DNA from 3 places in the Streptoverticillium reticulum genome. Region 3 is predicted to be linked to each of the others. Evidence: riboswitches for the same ligand, from Rfam matches in the RefSeq annotation. Region 3 holds a riboswitch; each other region holds the start of a gene.
The links. A riboswitch is a leader RNA that binds a small molecule or an ion and turns the genes downstream of it on or off. The one in region 3 is predicted to bind cyclic di-AMP.
Positions count from the first base shown of each region.

Region 1 (2,193 bases), 2.8 Mb from region 3:
TGCTCTCCCGCCGCCTCACCCTCGTCACGGCCGCCGTGGCGATCGCAGCCACCGTCGGCCTGGCCGCGGTCCGCACCACCATCGGCGTCGGCGAGCGCATCACCGAGGTCGTCACCGTCGTGACGGTCTGCGTCCTCGCCCTCGGCATCAACCACGTCGTCCGCCGCGGCGACCGCCGCCTCGCCTCCGCGCGCGGCATCGCGGAGGCGGCCCAGCGCGCCGTCCTCCCCACGCCCCCGGCCCGCATCGGCGGCCTGCGCGTCGCCGCGCGCTACGTGGCCGCGCACGCCGACGCCCGCATCGGCGGCGACCTCTACGCGGTGCAGGACACCCCGCACGGCGTCCGCCTGATCGTCGGCGACGTCCGCGGCAAGGGCCTCGGCGCGGTCGAGGCGGTCGCCGTCCTCATCGGCGCGTTCCGTGAGGCGGCGGAGCAGGAGCGCACGCTCGAAGGGCTCGCGGCGCGCCTGGAGCGCGCGTTGCAGAGGGAGGGCGCACGGCGCGCCAACCTCGACCAGAGCGAGGGTTTCACGACCGCCGTCCTGGCCGAAGTGCCGCCGGGCGCCCCGTTCCTCCGCCTGGTCAACCGCGGGCACCCGCCTCCGCTCCTGCTCCACTCCGCGGGCCGCATCACCGAGGCGCACCGCGGCCCGGCGGCGTTGCCCCTCGGTCTGGGGGAGGTCGGCGCCTGGCCGGACCACGTCCAGGAGTGGGAGTTCCCGCCGGGGACGACGCTCCTGCTCTTCACGGACGGGGTGACGGAGGCGCGCGACGCGGACGGCACCTTCTACGACGCCGAGCGCCGCCTGAGCGGCCGCCAGTTCCGCAGCCCGGACGCCCTGCTGGACGCCCTGGCCGAGGACGTCGCGTCCCACACGGGCGGTGAGACGGCCGACGACATGGCTCTGCTGGCGATCCGCCGCGGGCATCCGCACCGTGCGTAATCGATCTTGTTCTGAGCGGCACGCCCACCGCATGGCAAAACCTGTCCAAGAGCCCCGTGAATTCACGCTTTCGGCTTGGAAATCGGCCGCCGTGTCTATTAACGTTCGATAACGCAGCGCGGTCGTCAAACCGCCGCAAGAGGCGGCACCGTGCGCCTTCGCCGAATCCCGCACGTCTGGCTACACCTGCGCGACCAGCAACTTCAGGGAACCGGGGAACCACAACCCTTGGGGTGAATCGGACCGGCAGCAGCCGGCCCGTAGGGGACCTTCCTCCTCCGAACCCGGCAGCTAACCCGGTAGGCGAGCAGGAAGGAAAGGAGTGCGCCCCGGTGGCGTCCAACAGCCCGGTTCCGGACGGCAGTTCGCACCCTCCGTACGCTCCGCACGATCCCCATGACCCGTACGCTTCGTACGAACGTGCGTCCGCCGCCGGCCCCGGGGAATGGAACCCCGGCGAGGACTCGGCACCCGCCACGCGCGGCCGGCACCGGGTCGCGAAACAGCGCGGCGGCTCGATGGCTCGCAGCAGCGCCGTACTCGGCGTGGGTGTCATCGCCGCGGTCGGCGCGAGCGGTATGGCGACTGCCCAGGACCGTCCGGCGCCGCCGATATCCGTGCCGGACGTACCGGATCTGAAGGAACTGCCGGAGATGGCCGGAAAGCTGCTCGGAGTGGTCGAAGAGGAATCCCCGGCGCCTGCCGCGCCGCAGGAGGCGTCCGAATCCGCGAACGGCTCCGCCGCTCCCGCATTGGCGCAGAACGCCGCGGATGCCGGCGAAGCGCTGCGTGCTCGTATCCTCCAGCAGGCCGAGCACCAGCAGGACTCGGCCGAGGAGGCCGCCCGCCAGAGCGAGACGAAGGCCGCGGAGGACGCGCACCGCAAGGCCGCGGCCGAAGAGGCGGCGAAGGCGAAGGAAGCGGAATCGCAGGCGGGAGCCGAGAAGGCGCCGCAGTCGGAGGGCAAACCGGAGGGCAAAACCGCCCCCGAAGAGCCGAAGCCCTCGGCTCCCTCGCGCAGCGAACACGGTTCGTACGTCCTCCCCGTCGGCTCGTACACCCTCACCGCGGGATTCGGGCAGTCGGGGAACATGTGGTCCGCGAACCACACCGGCGAGGATTTCGCCGCCCCGACGGGCACGCCCGTCAAGGCGGTCGGCGGCGGCACGATCACCCAGGCGGGCTGGGCGGGCGCGTACGGCTACCGCATCGTGCTGACCCTCGACGACGGCACGGAGCTGTGGTTCTG
Region 1 covers NZ_CP179755.1:4,486,993-4,489,185, forward strand. The annotation lists gene ACMATS_RS20460 (PP2C family protein-serine/threonine phosphatase) at 1-944, shown strand, start outside; cyclic di-AMP (ydaO/yuaA leader) riboswitch at 1,094-1,264, shown strand; gene ACMATS_RS20465 (peptidoglycan DD-metalloendopeptidase family protein) at 1,277-2,193, shown strand, end outside.
Region 1: another riboswitch for cyclic di-AMP. It lies ahead of ACMATS_RS20465 (peptidoglycan DD-metalloendopeptidase family protein); the one in region 3 lies ahead of ACMATS_RS33295 (C40 family peptidase).

Region 2 (2,193 bases), 6.1 Mb from region 3:
GGCCTCCCGGACGGCTCCGACGCCGCCTACGCGGTACGGCTGATCGTCTCCGAGCTCGTCACCAACGCCGTGCAGCACACCCGGGGCCAGTCGCCCACCTTCACGGTGGAGGTCCGGCTGGAGCGGGAGGAGCAGCTGCGCATCGGCGTCACGGACAGTCACCCGCGCCACCCCCGGCGGCTGCCCGTGGCCGTTCAGCAGGACAACGGCCGGGGCATGGTCATCGTCCGCGCCCTCACCCTGGAGCGCGGCGGCGGGCTCTCCGTCACCCCCACCCCCGACGGGGGCAAGACGGTGTGGATCCGCCTGCCGTGGACGGCTTCCGCCGCCTGATCCGTGTGATCGCGTGATCCGTGCGTCCGGGGCGCGCCCGCGGTGCGCGCCCCGGAGTGCCGTCGTTCCCCGTCGCTTCTCAGTCGTCGACGCGTCCGTACCAGACGTTCCTGGTCCAGATGTGTTCGAGGCGGACCACCGAGCCGGTGTGGGGGGCGTGCAGGATCCTGCCGCCCCCGACGTAGATGCCCACGTGGTAGACGTAGCCGCCGTGGTGGAAGAAGACCAGGTCCCCGGGTTCACGAACCGAAGCGGGGATGTGCTCCGTGCGGTTGTACTGGTCCTCTGCGGTGCGCGGCAGCTGTTTGCCGGCGTGTTTGAAGGAGTAGAGGGTCAGCCCCGAGCAGTCGAAGCGGTATGGTCCCGTCGCGCCCCACTGATAGGGGGCGCCGGCCTTGGACTCGGCGATCTGCAGCGCCCGGTCGGAGATGGTCGAGGCGTCGGCCTTGTTGACGCCGCCAGGCAGGAACATCGTGGCTCCGACTGCGGCGAGGGTCAGGGCCGATGCGGTTTTACCCCTCGACAGCCTTGAAGGACGTTTGTGAGCGCCCATGCCAAACCCTTCGTCAGCCGCCTGTGAAGGATGACCTGTCGGGTTCGGGCAGGCGAAGAATGCCCGGCCGCCTGGGCGGCTTCACCCCAAGGGACGGTCCCGCCGTCCCGTCGTGCTCGGGTCCTCCATCCCTGCCGGTGCACTCGTGTCGACCGGTCGCCCGGGCGGCGGCAGGGTTCGGCGTCCGCCCGGACCGCCCCGCCGTGGTGGCGGGGTCTTGTCGTCGGAGGGATCTTGACGCAGAGGTGACGGCCACGCCGAGCGGAAACCGTGCTATGTGAGCCTCGTCACCTCTGGGCAATTCCGGTGGACGCAGGGCGGTTTGACCATGGCGGAAAATCCGTGCTGAGACCGTCACCTGCGGCGCGATTCCGCCCGCGAGCGCGACGTGCGCGCGGTGATCGGAATGATCACCGCCGCCCGTCTACGGTTCCCTACGCCGTCGGCGGGAAATGGGGTCCTGAAGGTTTTCGCTCATCCGCTCGCCCCCGAGGGCGGCAACATCACTTTCTGTGCCCGGCGTTCACCGTCGAGGACCCGCAACGCCCGCGCCAGCGTGCCCGAATGCACCTCGCGTTCGCCCCGTTCGTACATCAGGACGAGGGCGTCCCGCAGTCCGGTGGCCGCGACCACGAGCGTCTGCGCGGCTCGTAGCCCGCCGTACGTGTGGCGCGTGCGCGATGGGTTGATCCGGCCGAGGAGATCCAGTACTTCCAGATAACGGTCCACGACTTCGCCCTCGGCCCGGGTGAGCGCGGGCAGCGGCGGCAGTTCCGGCGGCCACATCCGCCTCACCTGGCCCCGGGCTGCGCGGACTGCCGGCCGCGGTTCACGACGACGTGGTCGGCCAGGCCGTAGGCCACGGCGCCCGCGGCGTCGAAGACGGTCGTGCGGTCGATGTCCCGCCGGATCCGCTCCTCGCCCTGCCCGGTGTGCAGCGCCAGCATCCCCACGAGGCTGTCGCGGTGGCGCTGCACCTCCTCGGCGTGGAGGGCCAGGTCGGAGGGCTGTCCCTGGACGGGCTCGGGGAGTTCGGGCTCCTGGACGACGAACCGGGCGTGCGGCAGCGCCAGCCGCAGCCCCGGGGTGCCGGCCGCGCACAGCACGGCCGCGACCGGGCCGGCCTGGCCGAGGCAGACGGTCTCGATGTCGCAGCCGATGAAGCGCATCGTGTCGTAGACGGCGCACATGGCGGGGAAGGAGCCGCCGGGCGAGTTGACGTACAGGGAGATGCCGCGCTCGGGCGCCGCGTGTTCGAGGTGCGTGAGCTGTGCGATCACGTCGTTGGCCGCCGTGTCGTCGACCGG
Region 2 covers NZ_CP179755.1:1,169,886-1,172,078, reverse strand. The annotation lists gene ACMATS_RS05320 (ATP-binding protein) at 1-333, shown strand, start outside; gene ACMATS_RS05315 (C40 family peptidase) at 413-886, opposite strand; cyclic di-AMP (ydaO/yuaA leader) riboswitch at 890-1,079, opposite strand; gene ACMATS_RS05310 (hypothetical protein) at 1,361-1,672, opposite strand; gene ACMATS_RS05305 (ATP-dependent Clp protease proteolytic subunit) at 1,678-2,193, opposite strand, start outside.
Region 2: another riboswitch for cyclic di-AMP. It lies ahead of ACMATS_RS05315 (C40 family peptidase); the one in region 3 lies ahead of ACMATS_RS33295 (C40 family peptidase).

Region 3 (2,193 bases):
CCGGCGTGCGGCCGAACGGGTTCCCGTCCGGCACAATCGGGGGATGTCCAGATCCAGCGCACGCCCCCGGCCGGCCGTCGGCCCCGACTCGCCCTGCCCCTGCGGGCTCGGCGACGCCTACCAGAACTGCTGCGGCGCCTTCCACAGCGGGCAGAAGTCCGCGCCCACGGCCGAACGCCTGATGCGCTCGCGCTACAGCGCCTTCGTCGTCCACGACACCGCGTACCTGCTGCGCAGCTGGCACTCCAGCACCCGGCCCGGCGACCTCGACCTCGATCCCGAGATGCGCTGGACCGGGCTGGACGTCCTGGCCACGACGGGCGGCAGCGCGTTCCATCAGGAGGGCACCGTCGAGTTCCGGGCCCACTACAGCGAGCGCGGGCACCAGGACGTCCTGCACGAGGTGAGCCGGTTCGTCCGTGAGGACGGGCAGTGGGTCTACCTGGACGGTGCCGTCACCTGACGCGGCCGTACCAGACGCTGCCGGTCCAGATCTTCTCCAGGCGGACGGTCGTGCCGGGCTTGGGGGCGTGCCAGATCCTGTTGTTCCCGGCGTAGATGCCCACGTGGTAGACGTTGCTGCCGGAGTGGAAGAACACCAGGTCGCCGGTCTGGCGGGAGCCCGCGGAGAGGTGGCGGGTCGCGTTGTACTGGTCGGCCGCGGTGCGCGGCAGGCTCTTGCCGATCCGCTTGAACGAGTAGAGCGTCAGGCCCGAGCAGTCGAAGCGGTTCGGGCCGGTCGCGCCGTACTGGTAGGGCGATCCCTGCTTGGCGGCCGCGACCTTGAGGGCCTGTTCGCCGGGGGTGGCGGCCTGGGCGCCGGGGGCCATGCCCGGCAGGAGGACCGATGCCGCCACGGTGGCGGCGGCGAGAACGGGGATGCGCGCGGATATGCGCGGCAGTGCAGAAGGCATTGCAGACATGCCGAAGCCCTTCGTCAGCCGCCTGCGAAAGATGACCTGTCGGGTTCGGGCTGGACGAAGGTGCCCGGCCACGGTCGTGGCTTCACCCCAAGGACCACCGCCATCGTGGTCCGTCGTGCTTGGGTCTCCCGCTCCTGCCGGTCCGTCGAATCGGTTCCGCACCCGGTGCGGTGGCAGGACTCGGCGTCCGCCCGGGTGGCCCGCCTCGGTGACGGGGTCTCATGTTCGAGCGTCGATCCTGCACCACCGACCACTCGAATACAGAGCCGAATGAGGCTTCTGTGAACTTCTTCACTTCCGTCCCGTACCTGCAACCACCCCTACAACAGACGCCCCATCAGCACGGCTTGCGCCACGCATCCAGCCCCAGTCGCTTCTGCATCGAGCTGAGCCCGAGCCGGGTCGTCTTGTCGCAGAACTCCTCGGTTTTCAGGTCGTATTCGACATGAAAGACCGCTTTGCCCGCCTTGATGAAGGGGGTCAGGCGGTCGCACTCCCCGTACTGCGCGCACTGTTCGTTCACTGCGAAGTCGAAGTCGCCCACCAGCTGCGGAATCTGCTCCAGGTCGTTCTTCAGCGCCACCGACAGGCCCCGGTCGTGGGCGAGCTTCGCCAGCATCCGGTTGAAGGCCAGCTGGTCGTCCGCGGTCAGCTTGAAGCCCGTGGAGTTGCGGAACCCCTCCGTCAGGTCCGGCTCCACGGCATCGAAGCCCTTCTTCCGGCACATCTCGATCCGTGACGCCATGATGGGCTTCAGGACGTCGAGACGGCGGATGTCCACCCACTTCTCGCCCTCCCAGCCCTTGTTCTTCGCGCCGAGGACGCTCTTGGGGAAGGCCTTCTTGTCGGGCCGGAAGTCCTCCCACGCACCGGCGTTGAAGTAACAGACCACCTTCCGGCCGCGGGCGTGCAGCCCGGCGACCGTCGCGGCATCGTTCTCGAAGCCGTCGATGTCGTAGACGGGCACGTCCACCGAGGTGTCGGCCTTGCCGTCGAGCTGCCACTGCCAGCGCGTGCCCGGCTTCGGCTGCCACCGCTCCCCGGAGACGGGAGCCGAAGGTGCAGGCGCAGATGCCGTCGCCTCCTCGTCCGGACCGTCTCCCTCGTCGGACGAGGAAGACGAGCAGCCCGCAAGTCCCGCCAGCAGCAGCACGCCCACGGCAACCGCCGCACCCCGTACACCCCTCACCACACCGCTCCCGTCGTCAGGGGCGCGCTCTGCCAGGGGTTGGCCCCGTCACCCGGCACTGCACAGTGCACCCCGGCCCCG
Region 3 covers NZ_CP179755.1:7,305,456-7,307,648, reverse strand. The annotation lists gene ACMATS_RS33300 (YchJ family protein) at 44-463, shown strand; gene ACMATS_RS33295 (C40 family peptidase) at 456-914, opposite strand; cyclic di-AMP (ydaO/yuaA leader) riboswitch at 928-1,081, opposite strand; gene ACMATS_RS33290 (endo alpha-1,4 polygalactosaminidase) at 1,261-2,115, opposite strand; gene ACMATS_RS33285 (spherulation-specific family 4 protein) at 2,109-2,193, opposite strand, start outside.